Regions from separate parts of the Peribacillus sp. NPDC097295 genome, predicted to be linked through region 1. Evidence: predicted binding sites of a transcription regulator. Region 1 holds the regulator's gene; the other holds the start of a gene.
The links. Region 1 encodes Rex, which represses fermentation and respiration genes when NADH is low (regulators of the CRP and FNR family bind a similar motif). Its sites were predicted from a motif close to TTGTGAAATATTTCACAA; they were not measured.
Positions count from the first base shown of each region.

Region 2: the regulator Rex is predicted to act here: its motif matches at 5,627-5,644, upstream of ACIQXN_RS09070 (cytochrome c oxidase subunit 2A).

Region 1 covers NZ_JBIWCW010000015.1:66,799-75,105, reverse strand. The annotation lists rRNA gene rrf (5S ribosomal RNA) at 1-88, shown strand, start outside; tRNA gene ACIQXN_RS17870 (tRNA-Met) at 120-193, shown strand; gene tsaE (tRNA (adenosine(37)-N6)-threonylcarbamoyltransferase complex ATPase subunit type 1 TsaE) at 405-857, shown strand; gene tsaB (tRNA (adenosine(37)-N6)-threonylcarbamoyltransferase complex dimerization subunit type 1 TsaB) at 857-1,549, shown strand; gene rimI (ribosomal protein S18-alanine N-acetyltransferase) at 1,575-2,027, shown strand; gene tsaD (tRNA (adenosine(37)-N6)-threonylcarbamoyltransferase complex transferase subunit TsaD) at 2,024-3,040, shown strand; gene ACIQXN_RS17845 (ABC-F family ATP-binding cassette domain-containing protein) at 3,302-5,221, opposite strand; gene moaC (cyclic pyranopterin monophosphate synthase MoaC) at 5,356-5,853, shown strand; gene ACIQXN_RS17835 (redox-sensing transcriptional repressor Rex) at 5,889-6,548, shown strand; gene ACIQXN_RS17830 (YdiK family protein) at 6,578-6,790, opposite strand; gene ACIQXN_RS17825 (CPBP family intramembrane glutamic endopeptidase) at 6,787-7,509, opposite strand; gene groES (co-chaperone GroES) at 7,839-8,123, shown strand; gene groL (chaperonin GroEL) at 8,185-8,307, shown strand, end outside.
Region 2 covers NZ_JBIWCW010000004.1:99,886-108,192, reverse strand. The annotation lists gene ACIQXN_RS09090 (ATP-dependent DNA helicase) at 1-1,562, shown strand, start outside; gene ACIQXN_RS09085 (carboxypeptidase M32) at 1,653-3,206, shown strand; gene ACIQXN_RS09080 (b(o/a)3-type cytochrome-c oxidase subunit 1) at 3,254-4,906, opposite strand; gene ACIQXN_RS09075 (cytochrome c oxidase subunit II) at 4,903-5,382, opposite strand; gene ACIQXN_RS09070 (cytochrome c oxidase subunit 2A) at 5,399-5,548, opposite strand; purine riboswitch at 5,914-6,015, shown strand; gene ACIQXN_RS09065 (xanthine phosphoribosyltransferase) at 6,171-6,770, shown strand; gene ACIQXN_RS09060 (nucleobase:cation symporter-2 family protein) at 6,763-8,076, shown strand.

The DNA of each region.
Region 1 (8,307 bases):
CCGTTCCCATTCCGAACACGGCAGTTAAGCTCTTCAGCGCCAATGGTAGTTGGGGGTTTCCCCCTGTGAGAGTAGGACGCCGCCAAGCTATACTTTTTATAATGTATCATTTATACCGTCGCGGGGTGGAGCAGTCCGGTAGCTCGTCGGGCTCATAACCCGAAGGTCGCAGGTTCAAATCCTGTCCCCGCAATCATGAAAAAAAACGAAACTAATGTTTCGTTTTTTTTGTTTTACCTGAATTTCATCTTATAATATCCATAACTTATTTGTTTCTTCTTTTGAAAAAAGGTACACTACATATAGAATCGTTTTTTTAGAATCAAATTAAATGGAATTATATTATAGGATATTCTTTTAACTTGCTTGCACTATCTTATAAGAATGATAAAGGTGACTGATATATGCAACATTTCGAATGGACTTCTCAAAATGAGGAAGAGACAGCGCATTTTGCACAGAAATTGGCTAAAAGGCTTTGCAGTGGAGATGTGCTTGCTTTAGAAGGCGATTTAGGGGCCGGAAAAACGGCATTTACAAAGGGCCTTGCTAAGGGGCTGGGAGTCTCACGTACGGTGAACAGCCCTACTTTTACGATAATAAAGGAATACAGTGGTCGCATACCCCTGTATCATATGGATGTATATCGGGTAGGAGAGTCCGAAGAGGATTTAGGTTTTGATGAATATTTTGATGGCGATGGAGTGACGGTTGTGGAATGGGCTCATTTAATAAAAGACCAACTCCCGGAAGATCTTCTAACCATTAATATTTATCGTCTTGGAGATACAAGCCGCCGATTTGTTTTGGAAGCACGAGGCGAACGGTATGTTATGTTATGTAAGGAGATTATTTAATGAAGGTTTTAGCTATAGATACATCGAACTTTACCTTAGGGGTTGCTTTAATAAATGGAACCCAAGTAATTGGGGAGTACACTACGAATTTAAAGAAGAACCACTCCGTTCGAGTGATGCCTGCAATTGAGTCATTATTAAGGGACTGTGATACAACCCCGAAGGAATTGAATAAAATTGTTGTCGCCGAAGGTCCTGGATCTTATACAGGAGTTAGAATTGGCGTAACGATTGCAAAGACATTGGCTTGGACACTTAAAATCCCATTATCGGCTGTATCTAGTTTAGAAGTTTTAGCAGCGAATGGACGTTATTTTGACGGTTTGATTTCGCCATTATTTGATGCTAGACGAGGCCAAGTATATACAGGGTTATATGAATTTGATGAGGAAAACTTAACAACGGTCATGGAAGATTGCAACATGTTATCTTCTGAGTGGGCGATGAAGTTAAAGGAAAGCAACCGGCCCGTATTGTTTGTTGGTCAGGATGTTGATATTCATCGTGAGACAATCGCAGAAGTACTAGGGGATTTAGCTGTTTTTGCTCCTGTGCAAATGTATAACGCGAGACCAAGCGAACTTGCTTTTATCGGATTGAATAAGGATGAAGTCGATATACACCACTTTGTACCTAACTATATTCGTATGGCCGAGGCTGAAGCCAAGTGGCTTGAACAGCAAGGTAAATAAAATAATAGGAAAGCGACCGATGATTATGAGCAAAACCATGACGTTTCGGATGATGAAAACGGAAGATATCGAACAAGTGTTGAACGTTGAAAAACAGTCTTTTACTTTGCCTTGGACCCGGGAAGCTTTCTTTAATGAATTGAATCATAACGAATATGCTGTTTATTTGGTCATTGAGGATGATGGGAAAATTGCTGGTTATTGCGGAGCCTGGGTTGTCATTGATGAATCGCATATTACCAACATTGCCATTTTACCCGAATACCGGGGGCAAAAGCTTGGCGAAGCCCTCCTAAGAAAAATGATAGAAATCTCGATCAGTATGGGAGTGGTGCGGATGACGCTAGAAGTTCGTGTCAGTAATGCTGTAGCCATTTCCCTTTATGAGAAACTCGGTTTTCAAAAGGGCGGAATACGTAAAAGATATTATACAGACAATCAAGAAGATGCTTATGTTATGTGGGTGAATTTAAGATGAAAAAAGATCAATTGATATTGGGTATTGAAACGAGCTGCGATGAGACTGCTGCAGCCGTCATTAAAAATGGGACAGAGATACTAAGTAATGTTGTGGCTTCACAAATAGAAAGCCATAAACGATTTGGTGGAGTCGTTCCCGAAATTGCGTCCCGTCACCATGTAGAGCAGATCACTATCGTACTGGAAGAGGCTTTGCTTCAGGCTGGTGTGTCATATGAGGATTTGGACGCTATTGCTGTCACGGAAGGCCCTGGGCTAGTGGGAGCCTTGTTAATAGGCGTTAATGCGGCCAAGGCTGTCGCTTTCGCTCATGGTATACCACTCGTTGGAACGCACCATATTGCCGGTCATATTTACGCGAATAGACTGGTACAAGAAATACAGTATCCTGCCCTTTCTTTAGTCGTATCGGGAGGACATACCGAATTGGTGCTGTTAACTGAGCCTGGTTCCTTTCAAGTAATTGGGGAGACAAGAGATGATGCGGCAGGTGAGGCATATGATAAAGTAGCAAGAACCCTTGGTCTTCCGTATCCTGGAGGCCCTCATATCGATAGGCTTGCCCAAGAGGGGACGCCATCCTTGAAACTGCCAAGAGCTTGGCTAGAAGAAGGAAGCTATGACTTTTCTTTCAGTGGCTTGAAATCGGCTGTCATTAATACGTTGCATAATGCAGAACAACGTGGCGAAAATATTGAGCCTCAGGATTTAGCTGCAAGTTTCCAAGCAAGTGTTATTGAGGTTCTGGTGACGAAGGCCGTAAAAGCTGCTAAGGAATTCGAAGTGAAACAAGTGTTGCTTGCTGGAGGAGTCGCGGCTAATAAAGGGCTACGAGAAGCTCTAACGGATGCTTTTGCAGACTTATCTACGGAGCTTATCATTCCTCCGTTACACCTTTGTACGGATAATGCAGCGATGATCGGTGCTGCTGGAAGCATCATGTTCGAAAAAGGGAAACGATCAGGGCTAGATTTGAACGGAAACCCTGGATTGGATATAGAAGTTTTCTAATGAAGGCAAGATACCGAACTTGGTATCTTGTTTTTATTTTTATATAAATTAACAGATATTGTGGATAAAGTTTTTTTACTATTCAAAATACCTGTGTATAAATAGTAAATATGTGGATAAGTGGATAATGTTTTGTGGATAATGTGGGTAAACTACAATAATGTTGATGTAGTAAAGCTTGAAATGTGTATAGGTCTGTGGATAACTAAGTTGGATTTTTCATAATAAAAGACTGAGTCAAAAATGACCCAGTCTTGCATCTTATTCTTCTAATTCTGCCCATTCTTCTAAGTACTGATCAAGTGTTTCCTTTGCTTTATCCAGCTTTGTCTGTATGTCCAACACTTTTTCGTGATCTTGAAAAACAGCCGGGTCACATAGAAGGTCATTATATTCGGTAATTTCCTCTTCTAACCGTTCCATGGCTGATTCGATTTCCTCGATACGGCGTTTTCGCTGGCGTTCTGCTTTTTTAGATTCTTTGTCTATTTTATAATTCGTTTTTTCAACGTTTATTTCAACGGTTTTTGTCTTACCTTGTTGTTCTAGAGCTTCAATTTCAGCTTGTTCTTGTTTTTTCTCTACATAGTAATCATAATCACCGAGGAACTCTTCGTTTCCGTCTTTCGAAAGCTCTATAACCTTTGTGGCAATCCGATTGATGAAATACCGGTCATGAGAGACAAAAAGGATAGTTCCAGGATAATCAATCAAAGCGTTTTCAAGGACCAGCTTACTCTCTAAGTCTAAGTGGTTTGTCGGTTCATCGAGAATCAAAAAGTTTCCTTTTTCCATCATCATTTTTGCTAAAGCTAGACGGGCTTTTTCTCCACCGCTTAGGGTAGAAACGGTTTTTAAGACATCATCCCCGCTAAAGAGAAAATTGCCGAGTACTGTGCGGATGTCTTTCTCAGGCTTAGTCGGATAATCGTCCCACAATTCATTCAGCACACGTTTATTGGAAATGAGATTGGCCTGCTCTTGATCGTAATAACTGACCTCCACATTAGTTCCAAAGCGGAATTCCCCAGCAATTGCAGGAAGCTTCGAGATGATCGTTTTCAATAATGTCGATTTACCGACACCGTTCGGTCCGACGAGGGCAATACTTTCCCCTTTAGTCATCCGCGAGTTAATATTCTGGGATACTGTTTCTTCATTATAACCGATGGCTAAGTTCTGAAGGTGAAGCACTTCATTGCCACTTTGTTTTTCTATTTGGAAGGAAAAGTTGGCGGATTTTTCATCACCCTGAGGCTTGTCCAATACGTCCATTTTTTCCAGCTGTTTACGACGGCTCTGCGCTCTTTTGGTTGTCGATGCTCTCGTGATGTTTCGTTGCACGAAGTCACGCAGTTTTTCTATTTCTCCTTGCTGCTTTTCGAATTGCTTCATTTCCCGTTCGTAGTCCTCAGCTCTCCTTTCCAGGTAGGAGCTGTAATTGCCATAGTACTTTTTCATGTTATTCCGTGAGATTTCATATACCTGATTGACAACTTTATCAAGAAAATAGCGATCATGGGATACAATAAGAACAGCACCCTGATAGCTTTGCAAATATTGTTCAAGCCAAGAGAGCGTCTCTATATCCAGATGGTTCGTAGGCTCATCGAGTATTAATATATCCGGTTTCTTTAAAAGTAACTTCCCTAAGGCAAGGCGTGTTTTTTGGCCGCCACTCAGCGTGGAAATCAAGGTAGAGTGATCAAAGTCCCCAAATTGAAGACCATGTAATACGGAGCGGATATCCGCTTCATATTGATACCCGCCCTGTTCTTTAAAGGTGACCTGTAGGGCGTCATATTCACTCAGCACTTTTTGGTACCGCTGTTCATTTTCAAATGTTGCCGGATCGGCCATGGCAGACTCTAGCCGCCGTAGCTCTTTTTCTTGACCCATCAGTTTTTCGTATACGGTCAGCATTTCATCCCAGATGGAAAGTTCCGATTCCAATCCAGTATCCTGGGCCATATAACCGATGGTAACGTCTTTTGGCTTGATGATCTCACCGCCATCGTGCGAAATCTGACCGGCTATAATTTTTAGCAAGGTCGACTTTCCGGCTCCGTTTCGGCCGACTAAGGCAATTCGATCTTTATTTTGAACTTCAAGCTTCATATTTGATAAGATTAGCTCAGCACCATAATATTTCGATAGTTGATTGATTTGTAATAGAATCATGGATTTCACCTCAATTGATTATTGTTAGTGTAACGTATTATAGTATTTAACGGCAACAGCTTTGGTTTTAAAGGTGAAAAACATGCTGTTACATAATGTAGGATAATAGTGTATGATTTAGGAGGGGTAATTTTATGAGCGATTTAACGCATTTTAATGAGCAAGGCAGAGCCAAAATGGTTGATGTGAGCACGAAGCCAGAGACAATCCGGACGGCGACAGCTCAATCCAGCATCTTATTGAACGAAGAAATATATGGTAAAATAACGAATCAAGAAATGAAAAAAGGGGATGTATTGGCGGTTGCACAGGTTGCTGGCATCATGGCCAGTAAAAATACATCCAACATCATTCCGATGTGTCACCCTATTTCCCTGCAAGGTGTCAATATCGCCTTTGATTGGGAAAAAGAAGAACAAGGTTATAGGCTGAAAATTGAAACACAGGTTAAGACGAAGGGTAGTACAGGTGTCGAAATGGAAGCGTTAACAGCAGCATCTGCAACCGCTTTAACGGTTTATGACATGTGTAAGGCACTGGATAAAGGAATGGTAATCGGACCTACATTTTTAGTGGAGAAAACAGGTGGAGTGTCTAGTAGTGATTACAAGAGGCAGCTAAACCAAATGTAAAAGTTTTAAAGCATGTATAAAGGCGGGGAAGAACAATGAACCATGACCCAAAGATACCGCAGGCGACGGCTAAAAGGTTACCCTTGTATTATCGATTTTTAAAAAACTTACATTCTTCAGGTAAACAAAGAGTCTCCTCAGCAGAGCTAAGCGAAGCTGTAAAAGTAGATTCAGCAACAATCCGCCGTGATTTTTCCTATTTTGGAGCGCTTGGAAAGAAAGGCTATGGCTATAATGTCAATTATTTATTGTCTTTCTTTAGAAAAACATTAGATCAAGACGAGCTGACTAAAGTAGCCTTGATTGGGGTAGGAAATTTAGGAACTGCATTTTTAAATTATAATTTCATTAAAAACAATAATACAAAAATAGAAATGGCATTTGAAGTTTCTGAAGATAAAGTCGGAAAGAGTATTGCTGATGTGCCGATTCACCATATGAACCAAATAGACACGCTTTTGCAGGAAAATAATATCACTGTAGCCATTTTGACAGTGCCTGCCCAAGAGGCGCAGACGATTACCGATCGTTTGATTAAAGCCGATATTAAAGGAATATTGAACTTCACCCCAGCCCGTCTGACTGTACCCCCATCGATAAGGGTCCATCATATTGATCTGGCGGTAGAACTTCAATCATTGATTTATTTTTTAAAGCACTACCCAGTAGTGGAAGAAGCTGTTCTAGAAGAATAAAAAACACGCTGCGAAAACGCAGCGTGTTTTTACTTTTTATTATTCTTTTGTATGGACTTAATTTTAAAGTGGATTAAAATCATGCGTAACCCCGATCCTAAGTCAAGGGTTGCAATCAATACAAGGATATAGGCGAAAAATCCCCATCCTGATGAATTGACCGTCTGGATGGCAATGGTCGTAAAAAGAATGCCTAAGCCAGCGTATATGATACCGATGAATAATGGTGACTGCCGTTTCATAATAAACCTCCGATAATGGCTTGAGCGGTACCTGACAATTTCTCGATGTCTTCTCTATATGCCACCTGAAGGATGATAACAAGAGTGTTCATAGCAACATGTGCGGCTATGGACACGAGAATACGACCCGTTTTTGCATATAAGAAGGCAAAGGTGAAGCCCATGGCTGCATATAAAAGAAGGTGTTCGAGTTCACCATGCGCCAAGCCGAAAATAACCGAGCTGAGTAAAGCCGAAATGAAGAAATTAAAGCGTTTATAAAGTGAACCGAAAATAATTTTCCTGAAGATAATCTCTTCCAAAATAGGGCCAATTACAGACGTTACGAAAATGACCATCGGCACTTTAGAAATGAGTGAAACGAGATTTTGTGTATTCTCGGATTCACCCTTCACCCCAAGCATCGTTTCAATGTTCGCAGCGATACTTTGAGCGAAAAAGGCCAGGAAAACACCTGCGATTGCCCAGAGGATGGATGTGGGAATCGACGCCTGTTTAAGGTCTATATTCTCCTTTATATCTTTTCTCAATAAAAATAGAATCACCAGTAGGGCTGCAAGAAAACTGAAGACAATCCAGTAAGCGATCGCTTTAACCTCGAGTTCATCATTCGGTATCCCCATTGATGATCCGATCACCATGAAAATCGGCTTTCCGACTACACTGGATAATTGCATGGCTATGTAAGTGATGATGACGAACCAATATTCTTTTTTCAAAAACGAAAACTCCTTTTACTATGTCCGCCATTAATTTTAGAGTCCTGACATGGGGACATTCTATAAACGTATACTTAAAAGGTATCAAAAAATGGACCGTAATACCACTTATAGGTATGCAAAATGGGGCCGTTTTAAAAAAACGCAAAAAGATTCATTATACTGAAGTAGTATACCCATAATTTATCAAAAATTAATAAAAAAAATTCAACAAGATACTTGCAAAAAGGGCTCAATTTATTTAATATTATAAATGTGTTAGCACTCGGTGTTGATGAGTGCTAATAAATCAGGCAATTGATTAAGAGAAAATGAGGAGGTTGTTTCACTTGTTAAAACCATTAGGTGATCGCGTTATTATTGAATTAGTTCAATCTGAAGAAAAAACGGCAAGCGGTATTGTTCTTCCTGATACTGCAAAAGAAAAGCCACAAGAAGGTAAAGTCGTAGCGGTTGGTACGGGCCGTGTTCTTGAAAATGGCGAACGTGTTGCTTTAGAGGTTGCCCAAGGCGATCTAATTATCTTCTCAAAATATGCTGGTACTGAAGTTAAATACGAAAATAATGAATACTTAATCTTACGTGAAAGCGATATCTTAGCTGTAATTGGCTAATTATACATCATACTTAACTGAACGAAAATTTTTCTTAAAATGATTAGGGAGGTACTTATACATGGCTAAAGAAATTAAATTTAGTGAAGAAGCTCGCCGTTCAATGCTACGTGGTGTTGACGCTCTTGCAGATGCAGTAAAAGTAACGCTTGGACCAAAAGGACGTAACGTGGTTCTTGAGAAA
Region 2 (8,307 bases), on a different contig from region 1:
ATGTGGATGTTAGACTTGCGAAATACCACGATCAATACGTATGCCTTAAGAAATTGGATCATGCCGTGAATCATGAGGATTCGGAGGGAATCGATCAACTGTTCGATGAACTACCGAAATTTGTGCATAATAATTCTTCCATGAATGCCTATACACCTTATGGAGATAGAAAACAATATCCATACCTTAATGATGAAGATTGGTCAAAAGTAGGCTGGGATCAACTGCAAAACTGTTTTACCTGCGATAAGCGTCAGCGATGCGGACAGACCCTTTCGCGTGATCATTACCGGAAATCGAGTGACTTGATCATTTGTTCTCATGACTTCTTTATGGAGCATGTTTGGACGAAGGAAAAACGCAAGCGTGAAGGACAGCTTCCACTATTGCCTGAACATAGCTGTGTAATCTTCGATGAAGGTCATTTACTGGAATTTTCTGCACAAAAAGCCCTTACTTATAAAGTGGGTGAACAAACACTAGATTCTATCTTGGAGTTGTTAACAGCGAACCAGGTGCGTGAGGAAACGCTGTACGTCATTGAAGATTTAATCGAAATCAATGAAGAGTTTTTTGATTTGCTTGATGATAAGGCAATTCATGTAAGTGGCTCTAACCGATATGAAATTCCGATGTCCAAGGAAATTACCACTTTAGCAAAAAAACTTCATAAAAAGGTGGAAGAATTAGAAGAAAGCCTTGTTTTTGAATCGGAAATGTATACGATTAACGATTATGATTTGAAAGTCACCGAAGAGTATTTAGAACAGTTAGGATACTCACTTTCCCTATTTGTGAAAGATGAACAGGCTGTTTCATGGTTTGAAGAAAATGAGATGACAAAAACGTTGGTCATCATGCCAAGACTTGTCCAGGATATATTGTCAGAACAAGTTTTCTCGAAAAAGATCCCATACATTTTTTCATCGGCGACTCTCTCTGATAATAAATCATTCCAATATATTGCAGATAGCTTAGGAATTAAAAACTTCGACAGTTTCTCAGTAGAATCACCATTTGATTACGAAGACGTGATGAAAATGAACATGCCTGCCTTCGAAAAAGGTGATCAATTGGCTAAGCTCAAGTATACAATGAAAACAATCGAGGAAAACGAGGGCCGGACTCTCGTATTGTTCCAATCAAAAGAAGAGTTGCATTGGTTCAAGGAAAACTGCGCGAAGACAGCATATCCTTTTTATTTTGAAGGCGAATCTGAAATTAGTGATCTTGTTAAAAAGTTTCAGGAGGAAGAACATTCCGTCCTATTTTCCTATCACTTATGGGAAGGACTGGATGTGCCAGGAGCTTCATTACAAAATGTAGTGATACATTCACTCCCATTCCCGCCACATGATCCAGTATTCGAAGCCAAAAGGAACTCAAGTACAACTCCTTTTGAATCGGTTGACCTCCCGTATATGCTACTTCGTTTACGCCAGGGTATTGGGCGTTTAATCCGTACTAGCAATGATTCGGGGACTGTGCAAATTCTGATCGACAACGATATATCGGATCAAGTCAAAGAGAAAATCATTTCCGTTCTTCCGGTAACGATTTAATATAAATCTTTTTTAGAGCCAAGGGAATTTCTCTTTGGCTCTTTTTTTGAGGAAGCTAGATAGTTCAGATATGATATCTTTTTGTATAATATGGTAAAGTGTAATGTGGAAGGGGTGTTTTATTTGACAAAGAATGTGGAGCTAATTGAAAGAGAGTTTAAAGATTATGTTAAGAAAATTTCGGCATATAACGAGGCACTTGCACTCATATTTTGGGATTTGCGTACAGGTGCTCCCAAAAAGGGAGTAGAGCAGCGTTCTGAAGTGATTGGGGTCCTATCCTCTGAGGTTTTCAATATGACGACAAGTTCTGAGATGAAGCGGTTTATTGATGAACTTACAATAGAAACAGCAGAAGCGATACTAAGTGAAACAACGATCAAAATGGTACAGGAATGTAAAAAAGAATATGATCGAAATAAGAAAATCCCAGCAGATGAATACAAGGAATTCGTCATATTACAATCCCGTTCGGAAAGTGCATGGGAAGAGGCTAGGGAAAAAGCGGACTTTTCTTTATTTGAACCATACCTGGAGCAAGTTGTCGACTATACTCGTAAATTTGTTGAATACTGGGGATATGAGGACCAGCCATACGATACTTTGTTGGACATGTATGAACCGGGCATGACAGTCGAAATACTGGACCGAGTATTTGCCGAGCTTCAAGAAAGCATCGTTCCCTTAGTCAAGCAAATTGCAGATAGTAAGGAACAACCTGAAACAGATTTCCTTTATCAAGCATTTCCAAAGGAAAAACAGCTATTATTCAACCAAGAAGTCTTAAAACAGCTTGGTTATGACTTTAAGGCGGGAAGGCTGGATGAAACCGTCCATCCTTTTGCGACTGGAATCAATAGTGGAGACGTAAGGATTACGACCCGTTATGACGAACGGGATTTTAGAGGCGCGATTTTTGGAACAATTCATGAGTGTGGACATGCTATTTATGAGCAAAATATTGCCGGGGAGCTAACAGGAACGCTTCTTGATAGTGGAACTTCAATGGGCATCCATGAATCTCAATCTTTATTCTTTGAAAACTTCATTGGCCGAAGCCTAAGTTTTTGGAAAAAGCAATATTCATTATTGAAAGAGTATGCTCCCGAGCAGTTCTCAGATGTTGAACTTGAAGATTTCTACCGTGGAATCAACGAATCAAAGCCTTCTTTCATCCGAATTGAAGCAGATGAGTTAACATATCCATTACATATTATGATTCGGTACGAATTGGAAAAAGCACTTTTCAATGGAGAGCTTGAGGTGAGGGATTTACCAAGCGCTTGGAACAAAAAATACGAGGAATATCTCGGAATTCTACCTGAAGATGATGCAATGGGAGTTTTGCAAGATGTACATTGGTCTGATGGTAGTTTTGGATATTTCCCATCCTACGCATTGGGGTATATGTATGCTGCACAATTTAAACATGCGATGCAAAAGGATTTGCCTGACTTTAATGAACTTGTGGAATCAGGTAACCTTGAACCGATCAGGTATTGGCTTAACGAAAATATCCATAAATTCGGTAAAATGAAAAAGCCTTTAGAGATACTGAAAGATACAACTGGGGAAGGCTTGAACGTGAAATATCTAATCGAGTATCTGGAAGAAAAATATAAAGAAGTTTATAAAATCAAATAGTGATTTCAAAGGGAAAGCCTTGGCAAGCTGCCAAGGCTTTTTTTATATCACCATAATTTAAAACCTTTAGAACCTGGAGGAGCGTTCTGGATAATATCAATAAATGGAATGGTATAGGCAAAAAGAATAAGTGCCGCTGTTATTCCAATCCATAATTTCCAGTTTTCAAAAATGAGGGGTGCAGTTTCGTCTGCAGATGCTTCACCCACGGGAAACTCTTCATTTCCTTTGGGAGCAAAGAAAGCCAATTGGATGAAAACGATAATGTATAAAATGATTCCAATAAACAGTATGGTTCCACCAATTGCCTGAGCGATTTGATATGGAATCCAATCCATGGCCTGAGAGGATCCCCCATAAGTGGAGTATGAAGATCGACGAGGAGCTCCTAGTAGACCGGCAATATGCATGGCCCCGGACATGATGGACATCCCAATTGCCCAAAAAATCCCTTGAATGATTGCTAATTTATTCAATTTTGTTGTCAATGTCCGACCAGTCAAATGGGGGATGAGCCAATAAGAAATACCAAAGAAAGTCAAGATCACCGAAGTGGCCAATGTTAAATGAAAATGTCCAGTTACCCAGATGGTATTATGAACAACTTGGTTCAGCTGGTTGGAAGCATTGACAAGCCCCCCTGCACCCGCTGGAATGAATGCCACCATCCCGATGAAAGGAACGGTAAAACGAGCATCTCCCCAAGGCAGTTTTTTGAACCAGCCGAATAAACCAGAAGCACCTTGTGAACGGCCATATTTTTCAAACGTCCCGAATAAAGAAAAAGCTGTCATTAAAGATGGGATAACGACCAAGAAGGTTAATATGACCTGTAAATATTTCCAAACTGGATCGATGCCAGGTTCAAGTAATTGATGATGTAGTCCGACAGGTATGGAGAATAGCAGAAATAAAATAAAAGACATCCTTGCCAATGAATCCGAGAATATTTTACCGCCAATGATTTTAGGAATCACCACATACCAGCACATATAGGCTGGAAGCAACCAGAAATAGACAAGTGGGTGACCGAAGTACCAAAACAAGGTCCGGCTTGCCAAAATATTAATCGAATCAACCCACCCCAAAGCCCAAGGAAGAAGCTGGAATAATACGGTGACAGCAACCCCTATAGTGGCAACAATCCATAGTAAAGTATTGACTACAGCCATAAAACTTAATAAAGGGCTTGCCTGGCCCCGGTTTATTTTCCTCCATTTATGGTAGGTCGATAATAAGGCCCCGCCGCTAATCCAGCTACCAACGATAACAAGTGTCAATCCCCCATAGAAAATGGGATGGGCTTGAAGCGGAGCATAAAAAGTATAAAGGACTGACGCTTCGTTTAATAAGACCATTAGTGCAGCCATTGCAGTACCGGCGGTCATTGTCCAAAATCCTATCCAGCCTGATATTCTTGCCCGTTTGCTTAAGGGCCCGATCGTTTTACTGACTGCTGATAGATGAAATCCTATGATGAAGAAGGTTGTAAGTATAAGAGCGAGTAAAACGCCATGAACCGTAAGTAATTGATAATAGGTTATTCCGGCGGGCAATTCGACTCTGCCTGAACGCACGAGTGTTTGAAGTAACCCTGCAAAGCCTCCTAGTGCCAAGGCAATGATGGCTACAAAGAAATGAGCCATGGCGAGCTTTGCGTCCAGTGGGTGAATTCTTTCATTTTCAATAGCTTTTGTCATTTTGAAACCACCTCAATCTGGGAGCTCATCATATGGTGACCAACTCCGCAATATTCATTGCAAATAATCAGGTTTTCTCCCACTTTATTAAAAGTGGCGGTGTATTCACTGACATAACCGGGTTCAAGCATCATATTGACATTTGTTCCGGCTACCTCGAAACCGTGGATAACATCTTTGGTCGTCGCAATGATTTTGACAGTAGACCCTTTCGGTATCTCTACCTTTGCAGGGCTGTATGAAAAGGCAGAAGCTACAAATACTAACTCATAATCCCACTCTTTTCCCTCGACTTTATGTAAGCCGGGGGCATCGAAGGGGGCTGTTGTATCCACTTTTTCTGGATCGATGGTTACTAAGCAGCTTGGTGGCTGATTCCCTAAATAGAAGGCACTCACTCCTAAGACGGTTAAGAAAATGAGTAGGGCGACCGTTCCTAAAATCAGCCAGATTTTTTCAAACTTATGCATGTGCATGATTTTTCCTCCTCAATTAACCTAAACGATCTGTAAATAAAAAATAAATGCTGACCCATACGATTACCAGAAAAATTCCAAGTAGTAAAACAGAAGCGAGTGTACCTTTTAGATTGGTATCCTGTTTTTTTATGGTACGTTTACTCTTAAAAGCAGGCTCGGACATTACTTCCACTCCTTTCAATTCATGAAAATGTTTATTAAATAAATTCATCATACAAAAGACATGGTGAAAAAGTATCCTTTATCTATCATTTCACAAATTGTTCAATCATCTCCTTAACATGTTGTGAATAGTGTAAAATTGCCAGGCTAAAGATAAGTAAACTTTTTTGGAAGGTAATTTGTGAAAGTATTGTGAAGTGTAAAGTGCTGTCATTAATTTTTTAAGGAAGGATACTACTGAGAATTAACTCTTACTATTTTGAATTTTCTAAAAAATCTAATGTTAAATAGGTATTTCTTTGTAAAGTTCGTTTTTTAGTAAAATTCGCTTTTCAAATAGAGCTAGCGTTGTTATAATTCTTATAATATAAAAATTAAAGTTTCACTCGTATAATCGCAGGGATATGGCCTGCAAGTTTCTACCGGATTGCCGTAAACAATCTGACTATGAGTGAGTAATAGATCTTGTTGCAGGATGAAAGGGATTTATGTATTCCTTTTTTTCACGGATGCCAAGAAATATTGCCTCACTCCAAAGTGTTGCAATGTTTCTTGGTTTTTTTATTTGCCAAGAAACAAAAGCAGACATGGGTAAATAAACATCCAGATTGGGAGGAATCATCATGCAACTATTAAAAAACAAGATCCTGTCCGAAGGGCAAGCATTATCCAAAGACATTTTAAAAGTCGATTCATTTTTGAACCATCAAATGGATCCTATGCTAATGAAAGAGATTGGAAAAGAATTTGTAAAACGATTTGCCCATAAAGAAATAACAAAAGTGCTTACGATTGAATCATCCGGAATTGGGCCAGGACTGATGGCGGCTTTGGAGTTGGACGTACCGTTAATATTTGCCCGCAAACGTAAATCCCTTACATTGACTGAGGATTTGGTGACCGCGTCCGTTCATTCATTTACTAAAAAGGAAACGAATACCATTACGGTATCTAATAAATATATTAAAGCGGGCGATAAAGTCTTGATAATCGATGATTTTCTTGCAGTAGGACAAGCTGCTCGGGGCTTGGCGGATATCTGTAAGCAAATGGGAGCTGAAGTGGTCGGTATAGGGATTGTCATCGAGAAAGCATTCCAAAGCGGCGGGAAGGACCTAAGGGATCAGGGATTCCATGTCGAATCCTTAGCGAGGATCAAGGAGTTGAACGTTGGCGAAATCGTATTTGTTGAGGAGAAGGAAGGAGCTATCGTTAATGGCTAATCAATCCCCATGGAAAGTTGCATCTTTAGGATTACAACATGTTCTTGCTATGTATGCGGGTGCCATTGTTATCCCCCTTATTGTCGGCGGTGCGATGGGATTGAATTCGACACAGCTGACCTATTTGGTTTCCATCGATATTCTAATGTGTGGGATTGCCACTTTATTACAAGTTGTGAAAATGAGGCATTTTGGCATTGGCCTTCCCGTCGTCCTGGGTTGTACATTCACGGCAGTAAGCCCGATGATAGCAATTGGTACCCAGTACGGTATGAATAGCATTTATGGTGCCATTCTGGTTTCGGGGTTGGTCGTTGTATTAGTCAGTAAGTTCTTCGGAAAGCTTTCAAGGTTTTTCCCTCCCGTTGTAACAGGGTCAGTAGTAACGATCATTGGAATTACTCTCATTCCGGTGGCCGTTAATAACTTGGGAGGCGGACAAGGGGCTGCTGACTTCGGTTCCTTGAGTAATGTAGCGCTTGGTTTCGGAACGTTGCTATTTATCATATTGATGTATAAATTCTCAACGGGCTTTGCAAGATCCATCGCAATTTTACTTGGGTTATTTTTCGGGACATTTGTCGCTTTCTTCATGGGCAAAGTGGCATTCAGTTCGGTAGCCAGCGCTTCTTGGCTTCATTTGCCACATTTCTTCTACTTTGGCCTTCCTGAATTCAATATAACCGCCATTATAACAATGACTCTGGTTGCCATAGTTAGCTTAGTTGAATCGACAGGTGTTTACTATGCCTTGGGAGAAATTACAGATAAAAAGATTTTAGAAGAAGACCTTGCCCGCGGGTATCGTTCTGAAGGGCTGGCCAGTATTGTAGGCGGTTTATTTAATGCCTTTCCTTATACGGCTTTTTCACAAAATGTCGGACTGATACAATTGTCTGGAATTAAAACGAGAAATGTCATTTATGTAGCTGCAAGCATGCTTATATTAATTGGTTTTGTCCCTAAAATAGGTGCGTTCACTACAGTGATTCCTCCTTCCGTTTTAGGAGGGGCGATGATCGCCATGTTCGGAATGGTGATTGCAGCAGGAATTAAAATGTTAAGCAGAGTGGATTTTTCTTCACAGGAAAATCTCTTAATCATTGCATGCTCAGTGGGAATGGGAATAGGGGTAACCGTTGTGCCTGAGGTGTTCTCCCATATTCCTAAGGGTATCCAAATTCTAACTGAAAATGGAATTGTAGCCGGGAGTTTCACAGCCATATTCTTGAATATCATTTTCAATGTGATCCCTTCAAAAGGGAAAGTAAAGAAAATGCATATGGAAGGACAAAATGTAGCCTGATTATTAAATGAACAAAAACTGCCTCCATTGACCCGCTTTGGGATGGAGGCAGTTTTTGTTTGTATCATCTAATGGGTTTGATGAAAAGACCTGGATGAATAAATAATAGGAAACTCTCTTCACTTTCTGAATATATTGTTAGTATCTGTTTAAGAAAGTAAGTGATGGGGATGGAGAAAAAATACTGTATGCATTGTCGGACCATATTGAATCAGGAGTGTAGATGTTTTG